3 regions of the Pseudomonas sp. B611 genome follow, and region 2 is predicted to be linked to each of the others. Evidence: predicted binding sites of a transcription regulator. Region 2 holds the regulator's gene; each other region holds the start of a gene.
The links. The regulator sigma-54, encoded in region 2, starts transcription at its own class of promoters, with help from an activator protein. The targets are predictions, from matches to a motif close to ANTGGCATNNANNTTGCTNT.
Positions count from the first base shown of each region.

Region 1: ACZRMO_RS13060 (flagellar hook-length control protein FliK) is a predicted target of sigma-54. The motif match lies at 1,523-1,542, and genes of this name have one in related genera.
Region 3: glnA (glutamate--ammonia ligase) is a predicted target of sigma-54. The motif match lies at 1,090-1,109, and genes of this name have one in related genera.

Region 1 is NZ_JBUZST010000005.1:68,115-70,317, forward strand. It holds gene ACZRMO_RS13060 (flagellar hook-length control protein FliK) at 152-1,474, opposite strand; gene ACZRMO_RS13065 (Hpt domain-containing protein) at 1,666-2,013, opposite strand; gene ACZRMO_RS13070 (ATP-binding SpoIIE family protein phosphatase) at 2,044-2,203, opposite strand, start outside.
Region 2 is NZ_JBUZST010000001.1:230,562-232,764, reverse strand. It holds gene lptB (LPS export ABC transporter ATP-binding protein) at 1-176, shown strand, start outside; gene ACZRMO_RS01120 (RNA polymerase factor sigma-54) at 361-1,854, shown strand; gene hpf (ribosome hibernation-promoting factor, HPF/YfiA family) at 1,930-2,203, shown strand, end outside.
Region 3 is NZ_JBUZST010000004.1:418,390-420,592, reverse strand. It holds gene glnA (glutamate--ammonia ligase) at 1-989, opposite strand, end outside; gene thiI (tRNA uracil 4-sulfurtransferase ThiI) at 1,324-2,203, shown strand, end outside.

The DNA of each region.
Region 1 (2,203 bases), on a different contig from region 2:
TTGTCTGGTAATGCGCGCAAGCAGCAACACCACAAATCAACTGTGGGAGCTGGCTTGCCTGCGATAGCTATCTATCAGTTGATACACCTTTGACTGATACACCGCTATCGCAGGCAAGCCAGCTCCCACATGGACCGCGTTCCTGCTGGGGTCAGGCGTAGTAATCGACGGCGCTGGAGCCGATCACGGTGGAGGTCACCGGCGCGACCGCTTCGGCGATCTCAGCATGGGCACCGCTGTCACTATCACCCCCACGCCCACCGACGCCACTCACACCATGCGCCTGGCCCTGTTGCTGTTGCTGCTCCTGGCCACGGGACTGATCGGACACGTTCACATCCACCTGCCCCATGCCCTGTTGGGCAAACATCTCACGCAGGCGCCCGGACTGGCTCTCCAGCGCTTCCCGCACCACGGCATGGCCGCTCATGAAGCTGACCTGGGCCTGCTGGTCCGCCGTCATATTGACTTTGATATCCAGGCGCCCCAATTCCGCTGGCTGCAACTGGATCTCTGCCGACTTGAGGTTGGCGCTGGACAGGTACATCACGCGGTTGACCACTTCTTCGGTCCAGCCGCTCTGATGCATGGCCAACGGCGTGTTGGTGGCCGGCGGCAAGGCATTCGCGGTTTTCGGCGTGGCGGCCTGGGTCAATGCGGCCAGGCGGTTGGCGAAGTCATCGACACGGGTGTCGCTGCTGGCGCCTTTCAAGTCCTTGAGACCGTCTTCGATCAGCCCGCTGAAGGCCTTGTCGTCGCCCTGGTCAGTGCTGTCCTTGGCGGCTTGCTGATCAACCATATTGGCCAGGCCAGCCGTGAAATTCTGCGCGGCGGTGGGCTGGTCCAGGTTCGGCGCAGGTTTCTGCGGCGCCTGGCTGCTGGCGGAGACGTGGCCGCCCTGCTCCATTGCCAGGCGCACGGCCGGCATGGAATCCAGGGGATCGGCTTCGGGGTCGAAGGCCGCTGGCTTGACCTCGTCGGTCACCGCCAACGGCGCGGCGACCACGGGTGCCGCCTTGCTGTCGTCAGTCACCGCCGTCGCTTGCACGGGTACGGCAACCGCTGGCGTGACCGCCGCCACCAAGGCCGGGTCTACCACCGGCTCAGCCGGAGGCTGCTGCGCCAGGGCCGGGTCGACAGGTTTGGCGTCATCCGTGCTGGCGCTGTCGTCGGACTTGGCGGGCGGCTTGGCAGGCAAAGGATTGCCGCTATCGGCAACCGCCGGCTTGCTGGCGGCAGGTTTGTCGTTGCTGTTCACCTGCTTGGCATTGCCGTCAGCAAGCTTGTCGCGTGTGGTTTTTGACGGCGCGTCGTCGGCCTTTGCCACCGGTTTTGACCCCTGGTTGGCAAACACCTGGGCGAAGCCGGCGCCCTTGTCACGCGGCTCCACGGCCGCTGCCGGGGGGTTGGCAGCGGGCGCTTGCGGCTTGGCCGCAGGGGCAGCCTGGAGGAGTGAATTCGGGGCGACTGGCATAGGTAAAGGTCTCCACTGCATGGGGTCGGGGATGCAGTATTGGGAGATAGAGCAAGAGTCGGGCCAGGTTGATCGTTCCCACGCTCTGCGTGGGAATGCCGCCCTGGACGCTCCGCGTCTGCTCATCAAGTCGTGACGCGGAGCGTCACAGGATGCATTCCCACGCGGAGCGTGGGAGCGATCGTGCGCGGTCAGAGCTGGAAGCGCTGGCGCTCCGACTCGTACAGCGGCCGCACCAGCGCAAATTCGTGATCGATCTGATCCACCAGCTCACCCAAATCACTGCCAGGCGCTTGCGCCGACTCCGCCTCCAGCCGCTGGCACAACTGCGCCAAGCGAACTGCACCAAGGTTGCCGCTGCTGCCCTTGAAGCTGTGGGCGATGCGCCCGAGCGCCTTGGCGTCATCCCGTGCCTTGCGCAGCGCTTCGACGCGCTTTTGCGAATCGTCGAGGAAGGTATCCAGCAACCGCGGATATTCACCTTCCATCACTTCCTGCAAACCCGATAGCACGTCCGGGTCCAGATGAATCTCAGCCACTTGTTCGCTCCTTGATCAAGAATCGGCGGATTATGCCTGAGCCTGCCACGAAAACTCCACGCAGACGCTACGCCCGCCATCGGACCAGTGCACGTCACCGCTCAATTGACGCACCAGGTTCAGCCCACGGCCCGACAAGCGATCAACCTCCAGCGGGCGCGCCAGCACCTGTTCCACGTCAAAGCCGGCG
Region 2 (2,203 bases):
AGGCGAAGGGTATCGGCGTACTGATCACCGACCACAACGTGCGTGAAACCCTCGATATCTGCGAAACCGCGTATATCGTCAACGATGGCCAGTTGATTGCCGAAGGCGACGCCGAGACTATCCTTGCCAACGAACTGGTGAAGGAAGTGTACCTGGGTCACGAGTTCCGCCTGTAAACACCGTGGTGTCACGGCCGCTGCCAAGATGCGCGGGAGTCAATGAAAACCTCTGGATTTTTATTGTTACCGCGCTCTAGGCAAAGCCCGCGATATCAGGCATATAATTTGCTTATGTTTGGCGCTCACGCGCCCTGTCGTGGATGGCGCATTGCGCCGGCGAATAAGGTGTTAAGCCCCTGCCATGAAACCATCGCTAGTCCTGAGAATGGGCCAGCAGCTGACGATGACACCGCAGCTGCAACAGGCCATCCGCCTGCTCCAATTGTCGACCCTGGACCTGCAACAGGAAATCCAGGAGGCCCTGGAGTCCAATCCGATGCTCGAACGCCAGGAAGAAGGCGACGACTTCGATAATGCAGACCCGCTGGCCGACAACATCGAGCAAAAACCCAACTCCGACGTGCAAGAACCCTCCTATCAGGAAACCGCCCCAACGGTGGATAACCTGGAAGAAGGCGAATGGAACGAACGCATTCCCAATGAGCTTCCCGTGGACACCGCCTGGGAAGACGTCTACCAGACCAGCGCCAGCAGCCTGCCCAGCAACGATGACGACGAGTGGGACTTCACCACCCGCACCTCCGCCGGTGAAAGCCTGCAGAGCCATCTGCTGTGGCAACTGAACCTCGCGCCGATGTCGGACACCGATCGCCTGATCGCCGTGACCCTCATCGACTGCATCAACAACCAGGGCTACCTGGACGAGACGCTGGAGGAGATCCTCGAAGCGTTCGACCCGGAACTGGACATCGAACTGGACGAGATCGAAGCCGTCCTGCACCGCATCCAGCAGTTCGAGCCCGCCGGCATTGGCGCCCGCACCCTCAGCGAATGCCTATTGCTGCAACTGCGCCAACTGCCCGCCAAGACCCCTTGGCTCGCTGAAGCCCAACGCCTGGTCACGGATTACATCGACCTGCTGGGCAGCCGCGACTACAGCCAGCTGATGCGCCGCATGAAGCTCAAGGAAGACGACCTGCGCCAGGTCATCGAGCTGGTGCAGAGCCTCAACCCGCGCCCAGGCTCGCAGATCGAGTCCAGCGAAGCCGAATACGTGGTCCCTGACGTGATCGTGCGCAAGGACAACGAGCGCTGGCTGGTGGAGCTGAACCAGGAATCGGTGCCGCGCCTGCGGGTCAACCCGCAATACGCGGGCTTTGTGCGCCGTGCCGACACCAGCGCCGACAACACCTTCATGCGCAATCAGTTGCAAGAGGCGCGCTGGTTTATCAAGAGCCTGCAGAGCCGCAACGAAACCCTGATGAAAGTCGCGACCCAGATCGTCGAGCACCAGCGCGGCTTCCTGGAGTACGGCGATGAAGCGATGAAACCGTTGGTGCTGCATGACATCGCCGAAGCGGTTGGCATGCACGAATCGACGATTTCACGGGTGACCACGCAAAAATTCATGCATACCCCACGGGGCATTTATGAGCTGAAATACTTTTTCTCCAGCCACGTCAGTACCTCCGAAGGCGGCGAATGCTCGTCCACGGCGATCCGCGCGATCATCAAAAAACTGGTTGCCGCGGAAAATCAGAAAAAGCCATTGAGTGACAGTAAGATCGCTGGTTTACTGGAGGCACAAGGCATTCAGGTCGCCCGTCGAACCGTCGCCAAGTACCGCGAGTCCCTCGGGATCGCGCCTTCCAGCGAGCGTAAGCGTTTGATGTGACGGGCGGGCCACAGCGTTCCAGTGGCAGGCGCTTTTGCCTGCCGCTTTATGCACTGGCAACGAAGGAGAAGCTGTATGCAAGTCAACATCAGTGGACACCAACTGGAAGTGACCGAACCGCTGCGCGCCTATATCGGCGAAAAACTCAAAAGAATTGAGGGGCATTTCGACAAGATCACCAACGTGCAAGTCATCATGACTGTCGAAAAGCTGAAGCAGAAAATCGAAGCCACCTTGCGTATACCCGGCGGGGAAGTAGTCGCCAATGCCGAGCATTCAGATATGTATGCCGCCATTGACGACCTGACCGACAAGCTGGATCGCCAAATCAAAAAGCATAAGGAAAAGC
Region 3 (2,203 bases), on a different contig from region 2:
ACCGGGGCTTCGAAGCCTGGTACCAGGCGCTTGTAGGAGTTGGTCGCCGGGTTGGTGAAGCCGTTCAGGGCCTTACCGTGCTTGATGATACCGCCGATGAAGTACAGGGCAGTTTCCGACAGGCCGGCATAACCTTCGCCAGCGAAGGTGTTCTTGCCATCTTTGGCGATGGACATGTGAACGTGCATACCCGAACCGTTATCGCCGTACAGCGGCTTCGGCATAAAGGTCGCGGTGCGGCCGTAGGCGTCAGCAACGTTGTGGACAACGTATTTCAGGGTTTGAACTTCGTCGGCTTTCTTCACCAGGGTGTTGAACTTGACGCCGATTTCGTTCTGGCCAGCAGTTGCCACTTCGTGGTGGTGAACTTCAACGACCTGACCCATTTCTTCCAGTGCGTTGCACATGGAGGTACGGATTTCGTGGTCGTGGTCGAACGGAGGTACTGGGAAGTAGCCGCCTTTGACGCCTGGACGGTGGCCTTTGTTGCCGCCTTCGATGTCTTGGTCGGACATCCACGAGCCTTGCTCGGAGAAGATCTTGAACATCGAACCGGAGATGTCGGACTTGAACTTCACTTCGTCGAAGATGAAGAACTCAGGCTCAGGACCGCAGAAAACGGTGTCACCGATACCGGTGGTCTTCAGGTATTCCTCGGCACGGTGGGCGATGGCGCGCGGGTCGCGATCGTAGCCTTGCATGGTCGAAGGTTCGATGATGTCGCAGACCAGGATCAGGGTTGGCTCTTCGGTGAACGGGTCCAGAACGGCAGAGTCGTCGTCCGGCAGCAGGATCATGTCGGAGGCTTCGATGCCTTTCCAGCCAGCGATGGAGGAACCGTCGAACATCTTGCCGACTTCGAAGAAGTCGTCTTCCAGCGCGTCACGAGCCGGCATGGTCACGTGGTGCTGAGTGCCTTTGGTGTCCGTGAAGCGCAGATCAATCCATTTAACGTCATGATCTTTGATGAGTTGAACCGACTTCGACATAGTGTCCTCCGGGTGGCTTCGGGCTGGGGTAGTGGAGTTAGCCCTTAGAATGTGGGTGATGCCGGCGCGGATAGTCCGCCATGGCAACCTGCCTCACAAGAGAGCAAATTGCATGCCAGTGCGCCAACATGGGTTTTTTGGTCCAAAAACGCCCCTATAAAGGTGCAATGCGACAAAAGCCCGGAAATGGCGCACCGCAATGTTGCGTCGATGCCTGAAAATGCACTGCTTTAGTGCGTGCGCAGTCCGATGCATATTAACTGGTTAAACCTTGAGCGATTTCCGCTATAATCCGCGCCCCCCTTTTTCAGCAGGCCCGGCGCGCGCTGTTTCCATGAAATTAATCGTTAAAGTCTTCCCCGAGATCACCATCAAAAGCCGACCGGTACGGACGCGTTTCATCCGTCAGTTGGCCAAGAACATCCGTGCCGTGCTCCGTGACCTGGACCCGGCTGTGGTGGTGAACGGCGTGTGGGACAACCTCGAGCTGGAAACCCGCATCACCGACGCCAAAGCCTTGAAGGACATGACCGAGCGCCTGAGCTGCATGCCGGGCATCGCGCATTTCCTGCAGGTGGATGAGTACCCGCTGGGCGACTTCGACGACATCACCGAGAAGTGCAAGCAGCACTTCGGCAGCGAGATCGAAGGCAAGATCTTTTCGGTGCGTTGCAAGCGCGCCGGCAAGCACACCTTCAGCTCCATGGACGTCGAGAAATACGTCGGCAGCAAGCTGCGTCGCGAGTGCGGCGCCGCCGGAATTTCCCTGAAAGCGCCGCAAATTGAAGTGCGCATGGAAATTCGCGACCAACGGTTGTTTGTTATCCACAGCCAGCACAACAGCATCGGCGGCTACCCGCTGGGCGCCCTGGAACAGACCCTGGTGTTGATGTCCGGCGGTTTCGATTCCACGGTGGCGGCCTACCAGATCATGCGCCGCGGCCTGATGAGCCACTTCTGCTTCTTTAATCTGGGTGGGCGTGCACACGAATTGGGCGTGATGGAAGTCGCGCACTTTATCTGGAAGAAGTACGGCAGCTCCCAACGCGTGCTATTTGTAAGCGTGCCGTTTGAGGAAGTGCTGGGAGAAATTCTCGGTAAAGTCGATAACAGTCATATGGGCGTGGTATTGAAGCGTATGATGTTGCGCGCTGCGTCGCGGATCGCCGATCAATTGCAGATCGACGCCCTGGTGACCGGTGAAGCCATCTCCC